Regions from separate parts of the Streptomyces sp. NPDC017529 genome, predicted to be linked through region 2. Evidence: riboswitches for the same ligand, from Rfam matches in the RefSeq annotation. Region 2 holds a riboswitch; each other region holds the start of a gene.
What was found. Region 2 has a riboswitch for cobalamin ahead of ACH4K4_RS07795 (HoxN/HupN/NixA family nickel/cobalt transporter). Riboswitches for the same ligand answer to the same signal wherever they lie in the genome.
Positions count from the first base shown of each region.

Region 1: another riboswitch for cobalamin. It lies ahead of metE (5-methyltetrahydropteroyltriglutamate--homocysteine S-methyltransferase); the one in region 2 lies ahead of ACH4K4_RS07795 (HoxN/HupN/NixA family nickel/cobalt transporter).
Region 3: another riboswitch for cobalamin. It lies ahead of ACH4K4_RS29985 (CoA-acylating methylmalonate-semialdehyde dehydrogenase); the one in region 2 lies ahead of ACH4K4_RS07795 (HoxN/HupN/NixA family nickel/cobalt transporter).

Region 1 is NZ_JBIRJY010000024.1:37,852-43,200, reverse strand. It holds gene ACH4K4_RS34295 (flotillin family protein) at 1-266, shown strand, start outside; gene ACH4K4_RS34290 (class I SAM-dependent methyltransferase) at 441-1,010, opposite strand; gene ACH4K4_RS34285 (AraC family transcriptional regulator) at 1,017-1,829, shown strand; gene ACH4K4_RS34280 (cytochrome P450) at 1,966-3,288, shown strand; cobalamin riboswitch at 3,365-3,594, shown strand; gene metE (5-methyltetrahydropteroyltriglutamate--homocysteine S-methyltransferase) at 3,759-5,349, shown strand, end outside.
Region 2 is NZ_JBIRJY010000003.1:100,319-105,667, reverse strand. It holds gene ACH4K4_RS07805 (DoxX family protein) at 145-696, shown strand; gene ACH4K4_RS07800 (VOC family protein) at 756-1,256, shown strand; gene ACH4K4_RS07795 (HoxN/HupN/NixA family nickel/cobalt transporter) at 1,363-2,589, opposite strand; cobalamin riboswitch at 2,599-2,811, opposite strand; gene ACH4K4_RS07790 (ABC transporter substrate-binding protein) at 3,010-4,083, shown strand; gene ACH4K4_RS07785 (FecCD family ABC transporter permease) at 4,083-5,201, shown strand; gene ACH4K4_RS07780 (ABC transporter ATP-binding protein) at 5,240-5,349, shown strand, end outside.
Region 3 is NZ_JBIRJY010000015.1:151,043-156,391, reverse strand. It holds partial or broken gene aceA (isocitrate lyase) at 1-337, opposite strand, end outside; gene ACH4K4_RS29995 (YciI family protein) at 686-1,093, shown strand; gene ACH4K4_RS29990 (RNA polymerase sigma factor) at 1,102-2,247, shown strand; cobalamin riboswitch at 2,296-2,477, shown strand; gene ACH4K4_RS29985 (CoA-acylating methylmalonate-semialdehyde dehydrogenase) at 2,682-4,181, shown strand; gene ACH4K4_RS29980 (acyl-CoA dehydrogenase family protein) at 4,187-5,349, shown strand, end outside.

The sequences.
Region 1 (5,349 bases), on a different contig from region 2:
AGGTCCTCCCGCAGGTCGTCGCCAAGGCGTCCGAGCCGCTCAGCGCCGTCGACAAGATGACCGTCATCTCCACGGACGGCGCCAGCCGACTCTCGCGCACCGTCACCGACAACGTCGCCCAGGGCGTCGAACTCCTCAGCTCCACCACCGGAGTCGACCTCGCCGAACTCCTCAAGGACTTCACCCGGCGCGGCACGACCCGCCCGGCCGGCACACCGGCCGCGGAGCCGGCGGCCGCCAACGGGAAGATAGAGATCACGGACTGACCGACGCGCCGCCCGCACGTGCGGACGCGCCCGGAGCCCGGCGGGGGGATTCCCGCCGGGCTCCCGCCCGCAGTGCCCCGCCGTGGCGGGTACCGGTCCGCCTCACCCCCGTGGAAGCGAACCCAAAGGTGTTTGCCGGGAGGGCTCCGGTTGGGACTGAGCCGAGCGCTGGTCTCAGCGTGTGGCGTGAAAGCGGAACCTGCCCTTGGTGAGGGCGACGTCGGCCGGGCCGAACCCGGCGGCGCGCAGCCGTTGCGGCAGGGTCTCGGGCGGCACGGGCACGTACGTGTCCCCCAGGTGCAGCAGGCGGAACAGCACGCTCGCGCGGCCGTCGCACCCGGCGAAGACGCCGCCGGGGCGCAGCACGCGACGGGCCTCGGCGAAGAGGCGGTCCTGCTGCCCGGGCGACGGCACGTGGTGCAGCATCGTGAAGCAGACGACGGCGTCGAACGCGCCGTCGGGGAACGGCATCGACGTCCCGTCACCGTGCACGACTTCGACCCGGTCCGCATACGTTTTCTGGAGGTTCTTGGCGAACTCGGCGTCGACTTCGAGGACACTGAGACGACCCGGCACGCGCCGTTCGAGCACGCGCGTGGTGGCGCCGTAGCCGGGGCCGATCTCCAAGGTCTCGGTACCGAGTTCCACTCCGTCGAGGGCCCAGGGGAGCAGATTCCGCTCGACCCCCCGTGCCCACTTGTCCGAACTGCAGATCCATTGGTGTACGCGGTTCATGGAGGCCATGCTGCGATGCTAAGAAGCGCCGACGACGTCCACCACGAGGTGGGGCGACAGGTCCTGTCGCGATACGGACACCTGGCACCGCACGGCGGGTTTCCGCACACCGCGGTCGTCGTCGGCAGCTTCGCGGTCGACGACGGCCAGTGGTACGGGACGCACTGGCACACGACGCACCAACTGGCCTGGGCGGAGCGGGGCGTGGTCGCCGTACGCGCCCAGGGGAACACCTGGATCCTGCCGCCGACCATGGCGCTGTGGATACCGGCCGGCATCGAGCACGCGACGGGGGCGACCAGCGCGGTCGTGGGCCGGAGCCTGTGGTGCGCGCCAGACCGCTGCCCGGTGGACTGGACGGCGCCCACCGTCGTGGGCGTCTCGCCGCTGCTGCGCGAGCTGATCACGTACCTGGCGGACGACGGCCTGCCGGCGGAGGCCAGGGAGCGGGCGGAGGCGGTCCTGATCGACCAGTTGCGTCCGGTGTCGGTGACGACCGTACTGGCGCCGCTGCCCAGCGACGGCCGGGCGCGCCGCGTCGCACGCGCCCTGCGCAGCCGGCCGTCGGACGGCCGGACGCTGGCGGAGTGGGGCACGGAAGTGGGGGCGAGCGCGCGGACCCTGGCCCGCGCGTTCACCGCGGAGACGGGCATGCCGTTCGGGCAGTGGCGCACCCGGGTACGCCTCCAGGCCGCGATGCCGCTGCTGGCGGGCGGCGCGACGGTGGCCGCGGTGGCCCCGCGGGTCGGCTACGCGTCACCGAGCGCGTTCGTGGCAGCGTTCAGGCGCGTGGTCGGGGTGCCGCCGGGGGTCTACTTCTCGCCGTAGGAGAGGCAGGAGTCGGCCCGTCACGGGCGGTGTCCCCGGGCCGCCGTCGAGTCCGGCAGGACACCGTCGACGTCGAAGAGAACCGTGGTTATCGTCGTGCCCTGATGGTCGCAGAGTTCCGTTGGGAGGCGTGACCATGCGTATTCCGGGCCCCGAACCCCGGGCGGACGGCGGGGTGGGCGCTGTCGCGGCGGCGGGCGGGTTGCACCACTACCAGTTGTGGCTGCACGCCGAGTACGGGCCCGTCGTACGGTTCCAGCTCCCGGGCGCCGAGACGGCCGTGTCGGTCGCCGACCCCGTGCTGCTGGAGGCCACGGCTCACATCGACAAGCGGCCTGAGCGGCTGTTCGAGTTCCTGGCCCCGCTGTGCGAGGCGGGCAACTTACAGGTGCTGCCGGCCGACGAGCACGCCCCGTGGCGGCGTCTGCTGCTGTCGGTGCTGGCCGGGCGCCCTTCACACGAGCGGCACTTCGAGCGGTTCACCGCGCTGGCGACGGCACTGGCGGACTGTTGGGCCGGGCAGGCCGACGGCGGGCCCGTCGCGTTGCAGAAGGACCTGACCGCGCTGTCGCTGCGGATGATCTGCGAGTACGCGCTGGGAGGCGACGCCGCGGACCCGGACGGCGTTGTGACCGCCTTCGAGGAGGTGCTCACCGAATACCTGGGGCGGCTCTACCAGGTGCCGGTTCCGGGGACGCGGGAGGAACGGGACCGGCGGACGGCGCGGGCCCTCGCCTACCTCCGCGCGACGGTCGACCGGGTGGTCGCGGCGCACCGCCGCGGCGGCCCCGCCGACCGGAGCGATCTGGTCGGGGCGCTCGTCGAGGCCGGTGAGCGGCCCGCGCGGATCCGCGACACCGTCATGGTGACGCTGCTGGCCGCCCACCACACCACCGGAGTTGCCGTCTCGTGGACCCTGCATCTGCTGGGGCGCCACCCCGACGTGGGCGAACGCGTCGCCGAGGAGCTGGACCGGGTGCTCGGCGACCGGGCGGTGCCCGGGTACGTCGACCTGCGGCGGCTCACGTACCTGGACATGGTCCTGAAGGAGTCGATGCGGCTGTTCCCGCCCGGCCCGTACGGTGCGCGGGAGACGACCGAGGACCTTGCCCTGGGCGGTTACGAGATCCCGGCCGGGACGACGGTCTTCTATCCGTTCTGGGCCGTCCACATGAACCCCCGCTACTGGCCCGAACCCGAGAGGTTCGTACCCGAGCGCTTCCTCGCGCGGGAGGTGGCCGGGCGGCCGAGGCTGGCCTACGTCCCGTTCGGCATCGGGCCGCGCAGCTGCGAAGGCGCCGCTCTCGCGATGGTCGAGGCCCAACTGGTCCTGGCCGTACTGCTGAAGCGGTTCCGGTTCCGGCCCGCGCCGGGGCACGAGGTGACGCCGGTCGAACGGTTCGTGCTGTGGGCGGCCGACGACATCCGCATGACCGTGAGTCCGCGGCCGCCCGCGTAGGCCGGTCGCGGCACTCGTGTCCCATCTCACGTACCGCCATGTGAACAGGGGTGTCCGTGCGGGCCACGGTCGATCTACTGTGTCCGGTGCAGCTGGTTCGCCCTGCCCGCCAGGCAGACGCGTCGTAAGAGGGAACCCGGTGGGAATCCGGGACTGCCCCGCAGCGGTGAGCGGGAACGACCGCCGTCATACGCACTGGATCCGGGCCGCGGATCCGGGAAGCGACGGCCAGTAGGTGTCCGCCGGACGACGATCCGGCAGACGGGCCCGCGAGTCCGAAGACCTGCCCGTTGCCCGCGCGCGTCCATGCGTGCGCGGACGTCCCGGTGACCCCGAGGGAGGGTCGGCGACCACATCAGGCGGGCATGGGCGTCATCGGACGCCCCGCGGCTCGTCCGGGCCGCCATTCCTTCGCGTTCTCGTCCCGTCACCGGGGCTCGGAGAAGATCACGCTCGCGAAGGAGAGTTCCGTGACAGCGAAGCCCGCAGCCGCGGCAGCACGGGCCACCGTGTACGGCTACCCCCGCCAGGGACAGAACCGGGAACTGAAGAAGGCCGTCGAGGGCTACTGGAAGGGCCGCGTCACCGCGGACGCCCTGCTGGAGACCGCCAAGGACCTGCGCCGTTCGAACTGGCAGCAACTGGCCGACGCCGGCATCCACGAGGTACCGACCGGTGACTTCTCGTACTACGACCATGTCCTGGACACCAGCGTCATGGTCGGCGCCGTCCCGGACCGGCACCGTGCCGCCGTCGCGGCCGGCGCCCTGGACGGCTACTTCGCGATGGCGCGCGGCACGCAGGACGTGGCGCCGCTGGAAATGACCAAGTGGTTCGACACCAACTACCACTACTTGGTACCGGAGTTGGGGCCCGACACGGTTTTCGCCGCGCACTCCGCCAAGCAGGTGGGCGAGCTGAAGGAGGCGCTCGCCCTCGGGCACACGCCGCGCCCGGTGCTCGTCGGCCCGGTCACCTACCTCCTGCTGGCCAAGCCCGCCCCCGGCGTCGCCGCCGGCTTCGACCCGCTGACCCTGCTCGACCGGCTCCTTCCCGTCTACGCGGAGGTACTGGCCGACCTCCGCGCGGCCGGCGCCTCATGGGTGCAGCTGGACGAGCCCGCCCTCGTACAGGACCGCACCCCGGCCGAACTCAACGCCGCCGAGCGCGCCTATCGCGTGCTGGGCGCCCTCGCCGACCGCCCGAAGCTGCTGGTCGCCTCGTACTTCGACCAGCTCGGTGAGGCGCTGCCCGTCCTCGCCAAGGCCCCCGTCGACGGCCTGGCGCTGGACTTCACCGAGGCCGCCGCCGGCAACCTGGACGCGCTCGCGGCCGTCGGCGGCCTGCCCGACAAGCGCCTGGTCGCCGGAGTCGTCAACGGCCGCAACGTCTGGATCAACGACTACGAGAAGTCGCTGGCCACGCTCGGGACCCTGCTGGGCCTGGCCGGCCGGGTCGACGTGGCCGCGTCCTGCTCCCTGCTGCACGTTCCGCTCGACGCCGCCGCCGAGCGGGACATCGACCCGCAGGTCCTGCGCTGGCTGGCGTTCGCCAAGCAGAAGACCGCCGAGATCGCCACGCTCGCCCGCGGACTCGCACAGGGGACGCACACGATCGCCGCCGACCTGGCCGCCAACCGCGCGGACCTGGCTTCCCGCGCCGGTTCCGCGATCACCCACGACCCCGTCGTACGCGAGCGGGCCGCCGCCGTCACCGACGCCGACGGCCGCCGTGCCGCGCCGTACGCGGAGCGGGCCGCCGCCCAACGCGCCCACCTGGGCCTGCCCCTGCTGCCCACCACCACCATCGGCTCCTTTCCGCAGACCGCCGAACTGCGGGCCGCCCGGGCCGACCTGCGTGCGGGGCGCATCGACACGGCCGGGTACGAGGAGCGCATCAGGAACGAGATCCGCGACGTCCTCGCCTTCCAGGAGAAGGCGGGCCTCGACGTCCTCGTCCACGGCGAGCCCGAACGCAACGACATGGTGCAGTACTTCGCCGAACAGCTCGTCGGCTACCTCGCCACCCAGCACGGCTGGGTCCAGTCGTACGGCACGCGTT
Region 2 (5,349 bases):
GGTGGGCAGAGTCCTGTTGTTCGACTTTCAAGCGATGTGTATCGTCGATGTGTGACTTGAAGTTTCAAGTACTTTGATCGTGATCGCGACCGGCCCGGCCGGGCAGACAGCCCGGCCGGCCGTCAGACAGGAAAGAGCGCTCGTATGACCTCCCCCCTCAGCCCTCTCAGCAGCTACGGCAGCGGTGCCGACGACCGGCATGCCGCGACTCCGCACGCGTACGACGTCGGCCTGCTGGTGCTGCGGCTCGCGGTCGGGCTGACCATGGCCGCGCACGGTGCGCAGAAGCTGTTCGGCTGGTTCGGCGGGGGCGGGCTGGACGGGACGGAGCAGTTCTTCACGGCCAGCGGGTATCCGGCGGGCAAGGCGATGGCCGTGGTGGCCGGGCTCAGCGAGACGCTGGGCGGTCTCGGGCTGGCGGTCGGGCTGCTGACGCCGCTGGCCGGCGCGGCGATCGTCGGCACGATGGTGAACGCGCTGGCGGTGAAGTGGGGCGGCGGGTTCTTCGCGCCCGAGGGCGTGGAGTACGAGCTGCTGCTCACGGCGGGTGCGGGGGCCCTCGCGCTGACCGGTCCCGGCCGGTACGCGATCGACCGGCTGCTGCCGGTCCTGCGTGCGCACCGGCTCGCGTACGGCGTGGCCGCCGTGGTGCTCGGTGTGGTCCTGGCGGGCGTGATTCTGCTGCTGCGGAAGTGACGCCCGGCGGGGAAGACGAAGACGACGGACGTGGGAGATGTGGGAAGTGAGGGATTGACGTGAGTGTGCGGCGGTTGAACCACGCGGTGCTGTATGTGCGTGACGTCGAGCGCGCCGTGGCTTTCTACACCGAGGCGCTCGGGTTCCGGGTGGACACCGAGGTGCCGGGGCGGGCCGCGTTCCTCAGTGCCGAGGGGACGGCCAACGACCACGACCTCGGGCTGTTCGCGGTCGGCGACCACGCGCCGGGCCCCGAGCACGGCCGGGTGGGCCTGTACCACCTGGCCTGGGAGGTCGGCACCCTCGGCGAGCTCGCGGACATCGCGGCCGAGCTGGCCGGGCGGGGCGCGCTGGTGGGCGCCACCGATCACCTGGTGTCCAAGTCGCTGTACGCGAAGGACCCGGACGGCAACGAGTTCGAGGTCATGTGGCGCGTGCCGCGTGCGGACTGGCCGGGGGCGGACGAGCCCGACCGGCTGCTCCCGCTCGACCTCGACGCGGCGCTGGAGCGCTGGGGTCCCGGGTTGAAGACGGGCGCGGCGGCCGGTTCGGCGACCTGAGGAGGGGCGGCGGCCGCCGAGGGACGGAAGCCCCCGAGGGGCGGAAGCCGGTCGCGGCCCGCTCCGGGGGAGCGCCGGAGCGTGCCGCGACCGGCCGGGGACCGGGTCAGACGGTTTCCGGGGTTTCCGTCTCCCCGGCCCTCGCCGTCGTCGGCGCCGTCCGCGCCGTCCCCGTCGTCCGCGCCGCCCAGCGTTTCTCCACCCCGGCCAGCCGCCAGTACGCCAGGGCCGCGGCCCAGACCACCACGAACAGGCCGACGATGATGAAGCCGACGTTGTCCAGGTCGATGGACGAGATCCAGCCGGTGACGTCGTCCTTCAGGTCCAGCTTCTCGTGCAGGACGCTGACCAGCTCGATGGTCCCGATGAAGAACGCGACGGCGATCGACAGGCCGGTGATCGTGAGGTTGTAGTAGACCTTGCGCACCGGGTTCGAGAACGCCCACTGGTACGCGAAGTTCATGAACGTACCGTCCAGCGTGTCGAACAGGCTCATTCCCGCCGCGAACAGCAGCGGCAGGACCAGGATCGCGTACCAGGGCAGGCCGGCCGCGGCGCCGCTGCCCGCCATCACCATCAGGGTGACCTCGGTCGCGGTGTCGAAGCCGAGGCCGAAGAGGAAGCCGAGCGGGTACATCTGGCCGGGGCGGGTGATGGAGCGGGTGAAGCGGCCCAGGACGCGGTTCATGAAGCCGCGGGAGTCGAGGTGTTCCTCCAGCTCGGCCTCGTTGTAGCGCCCCTGTCGCATGGCGCGGAAGACCCGCCAGATGCCCGCCAGCGCGACGAGGTTGAGCGCGGCGATCAGGTAGAGGAAGGTGCCGGAGACCGTGGTGCCCACGGTGCCGAGAACCTGGTGGGTGCGGGATTCGTCGTCGAGCAGGGTGCCCGCCAGCTGTGCGCCGCCGGCGACCAGCGCGGCCATGGCGACGACCACGCTGGAGTGCCCGAGCGCGAACCAGAACCCCACGGAGACCGGGCGCTTGCCGTCGGCCATCAGTTTGCGGGTGGTGTTGTCGATGGCGGCGATGTGGTCGGCGTCGAAGGCGTGCCGCATGCCGAGGGTGTACGCGGTGATGCCGAGGCCGACGCCGAAGACCTGCGAACCCACGGTGTAGTGGTTCGGCACGACGAGGAGGAAGAGCACGCCGAAGGCGACGACGTGCAGCGCGGCTATCACCGCCATCAGGCCCGCGGTGCGCACCGTGTCCTGACGCTGCCAGCGGAAGCCGGGCAGGGGGGAGGGCGAAGAGGAAGGGGAGGAAGGGGAGGAAGGAGAGGGAGGGGAGGGTAGGGGGGTGGGGGACAGGGGCATTCGGTGGTCACGCTCCAGCACCTCGTGGATCAGTTCGTGAGATGCCGTGGCCGGTCTCCTGGCTTACGGGTGAGCGCGCCCGGCCCGGCCTTCCCGGCCGCGGGCTGCGGACAGTGGCTCCGTACGGGCGTAGGCGCGTACGGAATGGGCGGGAACTTCCCGATCACAGTGGCGAGGGCCGCTCCGGCCTGGACCCGAAGGTCGTCACCGGTCTTCCCGAACACCACGGCCCGGACACTCTAACCTCCGGCACTCCAACCTCCGGAGGTGCGCGGCCACCGGGCCGATTCCGCGGGAACCGCGGGCCCCGTCCGCTCGACTACCTGGTCCGCGGCTCGCAGTGGCGGGCCGCCGGAGAGTCGAGCGGCAGGGGAGAACGGGCGTATGCGTCCTCGCGGGAAGCGGACGGCGACGACAACGGCTACGGCGACGACAACGGTGCTGGCGGCGGCGCTGGCGGTGGGGGTGGCCGCGCTGGCCACCGGATGCGGTGGCGCCGCCGGTGGTACGGGCGGGAGCGCCGCGGGCGCCCGGGACGGCGGCAAAGCCGGTTTCCCGGTCACGGTCACCGATTGCGACGGGCGGGAGACGACGTTTTCCGCTGCTCCGCGGAAAATCGTCACGAGCAATGCGTCGAGCCTGGAGATGCTGCTCCGGCTGGGGGTGGGTGACCGGGTCGTCGGTACGGGATTTCCGCCGGGTAAGGGAACGTTGCCGCCGGATCTGGACGCGCAGGCGCAGCGGGTGCCGGTGCTGGGCAAGGCGGTGATTCCGAAGGAGAAACTGCTCGGTTCCGGGGCCGATCTCTATATCGATACGTTCGCGTCGATGGGGAACATGGGCGGGGCGGCTGCCGCGCCGACCGACGAGGAGTTCGCCGCGTCGGGCATCAAGCACGTCTATCTGGCTTCGACGGCATGCGCGCCGCGCAAGAAGGCGCCGCAGCGGGATCTGTCCGCCGTCGAGGGTGATATCCGGCGGCTCGGGCAGGTCACGGGCACCTCGCGGCGTGCCCTGCAACTGGTGACGGAGATGGAGAAGAAGGTCTCCGGAGTGCGGAAGGCCCTTGCGGACGTGCCCGCTTCGAAGCGGCCGTCGTATTTCTTCTTCGATTTCGACGCGGGTACGAAGCAGCCGGTGGCCGTCTGCAACCGGCAGGTGGCGCACGCGGTGCTGACCGAAGCCGGGGCGCGCAATGTCTTCGCGGACTGCGCGGGGGACTTCAAGCCGGTGTCGTGGGAGGACGTGGTGGACAAGGACCCGGACTGGATTCAGTTGGGCGTACGGAACCGGGGGAGTGCTGCCGCGAATGAGAAGGCGTTCGACGAGGCGGAGCAGTTCTTGAAGGGATTTGCGGGGACGGCGGGGTTGCGTGCCGTGAAGGAAGGGAAATTCCTGCGCATCGGCTCCGAGCAGACGACCATCGCGGGGGTCGGCAACGCCGACACGGTGCGGCGGATCGCGGAGACGCTGTACCCGGACCGGCTGGGCGGGGCCGGGGCGGCGGGCCGCTGATGCCTCGTACGACGCTCAAGGCCCGTACGCCACCCGAGGACCGTACGCCACTCGTGGCCCGTACGCCGCGAAAACCCCGTACGCCATGGCTCGCCGTCGCGCTGCTGCTCGCGCTCCTCGTCGCGCTGACCGCCGCCGTCTCCTTCGGCGCCACCGACATCGCTCCGGCGGAGGTGTGGTCGGTGGTGTTCCGGCGGCTGGGCGGGCAGCCGCCGAGGCCGGGCACGAACGACCTGATCGTCTGGCAGTTGCGGGTGCCCAGAGCGCTGCTCGCCGCGTTGGTCGGCGCGGGTCTCGGGCTCGTCGGTACGGCCACTCAGGCGCTGGTGCGCAACCCGCTGGCGGACCCGTACCTCCTGGGCATCTCCAACGGCGCGTCGCTCGGCGCGGTGGCCGCGATCGTCCTGGGCGCGGGCGCTGTGGCCGGTACGGGCGGCGCGTTCGGCCTGGCCGGGGGGTTGGGGCTGTCGCTGGCGGCCTTCGCGGGGGCGCTCGCCTCGTTCGCGCTGGTCTGGACGCTGGCCCGCAGGGGCGGCGGCTTCGCGCCGCTGCGGCTGGTGCTCGCCGGGGTCGGCATCGGGCAGTTCCTGGCCGGGATCACCAGCTATCTCGTGCTGCAGGCCGGGGACGAACAGCAGACGCGCGGCGTGCTGTTCTGGCTGATGGGCAGCCTCGGCGGCGCCACCTGGAGCACGCTGGTCCTGCCGGCCCTCGCGGTGCCGGCCGGGCTGCTGGTGCTCCAGGCGCGGGCCCGCGCGCTCAACGCGCTGACGATGGGGGACGAGACGGCGGCGAGCGTGGGCGTGGACGTGGTCCGGCTGCGCCGGACGCTGTTCGTGGTGACCAGCCTGCTCACCGGCGTACTGGTGGCGGTGTCCGGGGCGGTGGCCTTCGTGGGGCTGATGGTGCCGCACCTGTGCCGGCTGCTCGTCGGCGGCGACCACCGCAGGCTGCTGCCGCTGGCGGCGCTGACCGGGGCGCTGCTGCTGGTCGTGGTGGACATCGTGTGCCGTACCGCGATGGCCGACCAGGAACTGCCGGTGGGCGTGGTGACGGCGCTGGTCGGCGCGCCGGTACTGCTGTACGTCCTCGACCGCCGGCTGGGAGCGGGATCGTGAGCGTGGAAGCACGGGCGCGAGCCGGTACGGACGCCGGTTTGCGGATCGACATCGAGGACCTGCGGGTGTCCTACGCCGGGCGGTGCGTCGTGGCCGGTGTGCGGCTGATGGCCGCGCCGGGCGAGATCGCGGGCGTGGTCGGCCCGAA
Region 3 (5,349 bases), on a different contig from region 2:
CCGGGTACAGGCTCTGGTCGGGGTAGGTGTGCCCGGCCTGGTTGGCGTCGGCGGCGACCTGCCAGCCCGAGAGGTAGACCGCCTGGAGGCCGGCCTTGACCTGCTGCACCGCCTGCCCGCCGGTCAGCGCGCCCAGCGCAGGGATGTAGTCCTGCTCGTGCAGCAGGCGCCACAGCCGCTCGGCACCCCGCCGGGCCAGCGTGTGCTCCTCACGCACACGACCCGCCAGCCGCACCACATCCGCGGCACTGTGCGCACAGGCCGTGCCCCGCCACCGCGGATCGGACGCCCACCGCCGAGCCAACTCCTCGGCCGCCTTGGTATCTGCCTGTGCCATGACCATCTCCCGGTGAACAGTGCGAATGTCCGGCACCGAGTGCCGTCTCTTTGCTGAAGCGCGGCCCGCCGGATCTCCCGGTAGCGGGGTGAGCAATGTTGCCGGGGGGCCGCACCGCCGACTCTGGCAGTGGCACTCGGCGCCATCAACCGTGGCCCCAGGCCAAGTTCCGCCCATCTTGCGCGCGGGTTTTGCCAAGGTTGCGAACGGCCGGAGAGGACCGTACGGCGGCCCGGCCGCCGGGGAGTCGAAAAGTTTTTGGCCGGCGATGTCGAGAACCGGCGACCGGCTACGTCCCCGCAGTGAACGCGACCACAATGGGCCGCACCACCACCGAGGAGAGCCACCATGGCCAAGTACCTGCTGCTGAAGCACTACCGCGGCGCCCCGGCTTCGGACCACGACGTACCCATGAGCCAGTGGACGCCGGAGGAGATCTCCGCCCACGTGCAGTACATGAGCGACTTCGCGGACCGGCTGGAGCAGACCGGCGAGTTCGTCGACAGCCAGGCGCTCGCCCCCGAGGGCGCGTGGGTCCGCTACGACGGCGAGGGGCGCCCGCCGGTCACCGACGGGCCGTTCGCCGAGACCAAGGACCTCATCGCCGGCTGGATGGTCATCGACGTCGACAGCCACGAACGCGCCGTCGAGCTGGCCGGGGAGCTGTCGGCCGCCCCCGGCGCGGGCAGCAAGCCCATCCACGAGTGGCTGGAGGTGCGCCCCTTCCTCGCCGCGCCGCCCACCATCACGGAGTGACCTCCGCAGTGGACGAGACCCTGCTCCGGAGCCTCACGCCGGGCGTGCTCGGCGTCCTCGTCCGCCGCGGAGCCGACTTCGCGGCGGCCGAGGACGCCGTACAGGACGCGCTGGTCGAAGCGGTCCGCGCCTGGCCCGCCGGCCGGCCACGGGACCCGAAGGGCTGGCTGGTCACCGTGGCCTGGCGCCGGTTCCTCGACACGGCCCGGGCGGACGCCTCACGCCGCCGGCGTGAGGACCGCGCCGACGAGGAACCGGCGCCCGGACCCGCGTCCGCGGTGGACGACACTCTCCGGCTCTACTTCCTGTGCGCCCACCCCTCGCTGACACCGGCGTCCGCGGTCGCGCTCACACTGCGGGCCGTCGGCGGCCTCACCACCCGCCAGATCGCCCAGGCCTATCTGGTGCCGGAGGCGACCATGGCACAGAGAGTCAGCCGGGCCAAGCGGACCGTCTCCGGTGTGCGGTTCGACCGGCCCGGCGACGTGGCCACCGTGCTGCGCGTCCTCTACCTGGTCTTCAACGAGGGCTACTCCGGCGACGTCGACCTCGCAGCCGAGGCCATCCGGCTCACCCGGCAGCTCGCCGCCGCGATCGACCACCCCGAGGTGGCGGGGCTGCTCGCCCTCATGCTGCTCCACCACGCCCGGCGCGCGGCCCGGACCGCGCCCGACGGCGGCCTGGTGCCGCTCGCCGGGCAGGACCGCGGCCGGTGGGACACCGAGGCGATCACCGAGGGCGTCGGGATCCTCCAGGCGGCCCTGGCCCGCGACCGGCTGGGCGAGTTCCAGGCCCAGGCCGCCATCGCGGCACTGCACGCGGACGCGCCCACCGCCGAGGAGACCGACTGGGTGCAGATCGTCGAGTGGTACGACGAGCTGACGCGCCTGACCGGCAGCCCGGTCGTCCGGCTCAACCGCGCGGTGGCCGTGGGCGAGGCCGACGGCCCGCGCGCCGGCCTGGCGGAACTGGCGGCGCTGGACGCCTCCCTGCCCCGCCACACCGCGGTGGCGGCATACCTCCACGAACGCGACGGCGACCTGCCGACGGCGGCCCGGCTGTACGCCGAAGCCGCCCGTAAGGCGTCCAACCTCGCCGAACGCGACCATCTGACACGCCAGTCCGCCCGCCTCAACGCCCGCCGGAAGCGGTGACGGGCCGGGCGGCGTGGCGGGACCCCCTGGACTTACTAGGACGTCCAACTATATCGTCGTGACCAAGGCCCGCGGTGCAGGGAAGCCGGTGCGAATCCGGCGTGGTCCCGCCACTGTGACCGGGGAGTGCGACGCCGAGCAACACGCCACTGACGAGAACGCGGTCGGGAAGGCGGGCGGCGCGCGGTGATCCGGAAGCCAGGATACCGGCCGCGGGTGTTGTTCCGTGTTGTCCACGAGGATGGAGCAGACACGCATGGCACCGGTGCGTACCCACAGCCCAGGTGATCCGGCCCGGCCCGCGGCACCGCCCGCGCGCTGACGGTTCCACGCCCTTCGCGTCCCACGGCCCCGCCACGGTCCGCGCGCCCTCCGCGCCGCCCGGGTGCCCGGCCGTGCCATCCCCGGATTCCACCTGACGAGAGCAGGCTCCCATGGTCCGCGAACTCACCCATTTCGTCGGCGGCAAGCACACCCCGGGTGCCTCCGGTGCTTACGGCGACGTGTTCGACCCCAACACCGGCACCGTGCAGGCCCGGGTACCGCTCGCCAACCGGTCCGAGACGGCCGCGGCCGTCGCCGACGCGGCGTCCGCGCAGCCCGAATGGGGCGAGTGGAACCCCCAGCGGCGCGCCCGTGTGCTGCTCAACTTCCTGCGCCTGGTGGAGGGCGAGCGGGACGCGCTGGCCCGGCTGCTGTCGAGCGAGCACGGCAAGACCGTCCCGGACGCGCACGGCGACCTCCAGCGCGGCCTGGAGGTGGTCGAGTTCGCCGCGGGCATCCCGCACCTGCTCAAGGGCGAGTTCTCCGACAACGCCGGGACCGGCATCGACGTGCACTCGCTGCGCCGCCCGCTCGGCGTGGTGGCCGGGATCACCCCGTTCAACTTCCCCGCGATGATCCCGCTGTGGAAGGCCGCGCCGGCCCTCGCCTGCGGCAACGCGTTCATCCTGAAGCCGTCCGAGCGGGCCCCGTCCGTACCGCTGCGACTGGCCGAGCTGTTCCTGGAGGCGGGCCTGCCGCCGGGCGTCCTCAACGTCGTGCACGGCGGCAAGGAGTCGGTGGACACGCTGCTGGAGGACCCGCGCGTCGAAGCGCTGGGCTTCGTCGGCTCGACGCCGGTCGCCGCGCACATCTACGCGACCGCCGCGGCGCACGGCAAGCGCGCCCAGTGCTTCGGCGGCGCCAAGAACCACCTGGTCGTGATGCCGGACGCCGACCTCGACCAGGTGGTGGACGCGCTGGTGGGCGCCGGGTACGGGTCGGCCGGCGAGCGGTGCATGGCCATCTCGGTCGCCGTACCCGTCGGCGAGGAGACCGCCGACGCGCTGGTGGCACGGCTCAAGGAGCGGATCGGCGCGCTGCGCATCGGCCGCTCCGACGACCCGCACGCCGACTTCGGGCCGCTGGTGGGCCGGGACGCGCTGGACCGGGTCCGCTCCTACGTGGGCCTCGGCGTCGCCGAGGGCGCCGAACTGGTCGTCGACGGCCGGGACTTCTCCCTCCCGGGGCACGAGGACGGCTTCTTCGCGGGCGCCTCGCTCTTCGACCGGGTCACCCCGGACATGCGGATCTACCAGGAGGAGATCTTCGGGCCCGTGCTGTCGGTGGTCCGGGCGGCCGACTACGAGGAGGCGCTGCGGCTGCCCACGGAGCACCCGTACGGCAACGGCGTGGCGATCTTCACCCGGGACGGGGACACCGCGCGGGACTTCAGCCGCCGGGTGAACACGGGCATGGTCGGCGTGAACGTGCCGATCCCGGTGCCCGTGGCGTACCACACCTTCGGCGGCTGGAAGCGGTCCGGCTTCGGCGACCTGAACCAGCACGGCCCGGACGCGATCCGCTTCTACACCCGCACCAAGACCGTCACCTCGCGCTGGCCCTCCGGGGTCAAGGAGGGCGCGAGCTTCACCATCCCGACGATGGGCTGAGCGCGATGAGCGTCATGACCACCGCCGGCACGGCCGCCTCGCTCAGCTCGCTCACCGAGGACCAGCTCGCCATCGTCGAGACCACGCTGGACTTCGCGCAGGAGCACATCGCGCCGCACGCCGTGGCCTGGGACCAGGACAAGCACTTCCCCGTGGACGTGCTGCGCAAGGCCGCCGGGCTCGGGCTCGGCGGGATCTACGTACGGGAGGAGTGCGGCGGCTCCGCGCTCGGCCGCGCGGACGGCGTGCTGGTCTTCGAGGTGCTGGCCACCGCCTGCCCGTCCATCGCGGGCTATCTCTCCATCCACAACATGGTCGCCTGGATGATCGACCGGTACGGCGACGACGCGCAGCGCGCCCGCTGGCTGCCCGGCCTGTGCTCGATGGCGGACCTGGGCAGCTACTGCCTGACCGAGCCGGGCGCCGGGTCGGACGCGGCGGCGCTGCGCACGCGTGCGGTGCGCGACGGCGACGACTACGTGCTGACCGGCGTCAAACAGTTCATCTCCGGCGCCGGTGCCTCGCAGGTGTACGTGGTGATGGCCCGTACCGGCGAGGAAGGGCCGGGCGGCATCTCGGCGTTCGTCGTCGAGCGCGACGACCCGGGGCTGTCGTTCGGTGCCAACGAGAAGAAGATGGGCTGGAACGCGCAGCCCACCCGGCAGGTGGTCCTGGGCGAGGTGCGCGTCCCCGCCGACCGGCGGCTGGGTGCGGAGGGCGACGGCTTCCGCATCGCGATGAGCGGCCTCAACGGCGGCCGGCTCGGCATCGCCGCCTGCTCCCTCGGCGGCGGGCAGAGCGCGCTGCACGCGGCGCAGGCCTACCTCGCGGACCGGGAGGCGTTCGGGGGCCGGCTGCTGGACGCGCAGGCGCTGCAGTTCCGGCTCGCAGACATGGCGACGGAGCTGGCCGCGGCCCGTGCGCTGGTGCGGCAGGCGGCCGACGCGCTGGACCGCGCCGACCCGCAGGCGCCGCAGCTGTGCGCGATGGCCAAACGGTTCGCCACCGACACGGGCTACTCCGTCGCCGACCGCGCGCTGCAACTGCACGGCGGTTACGGATACCTGAGCGAGTACGGCATGGAGAAGATCGTCCGCGATCTTCGGGTGCACCAGATCCTGGAAGGGACGAACGAGATCATGCGTGTGATCGTGGCCCGCGGGCTGAC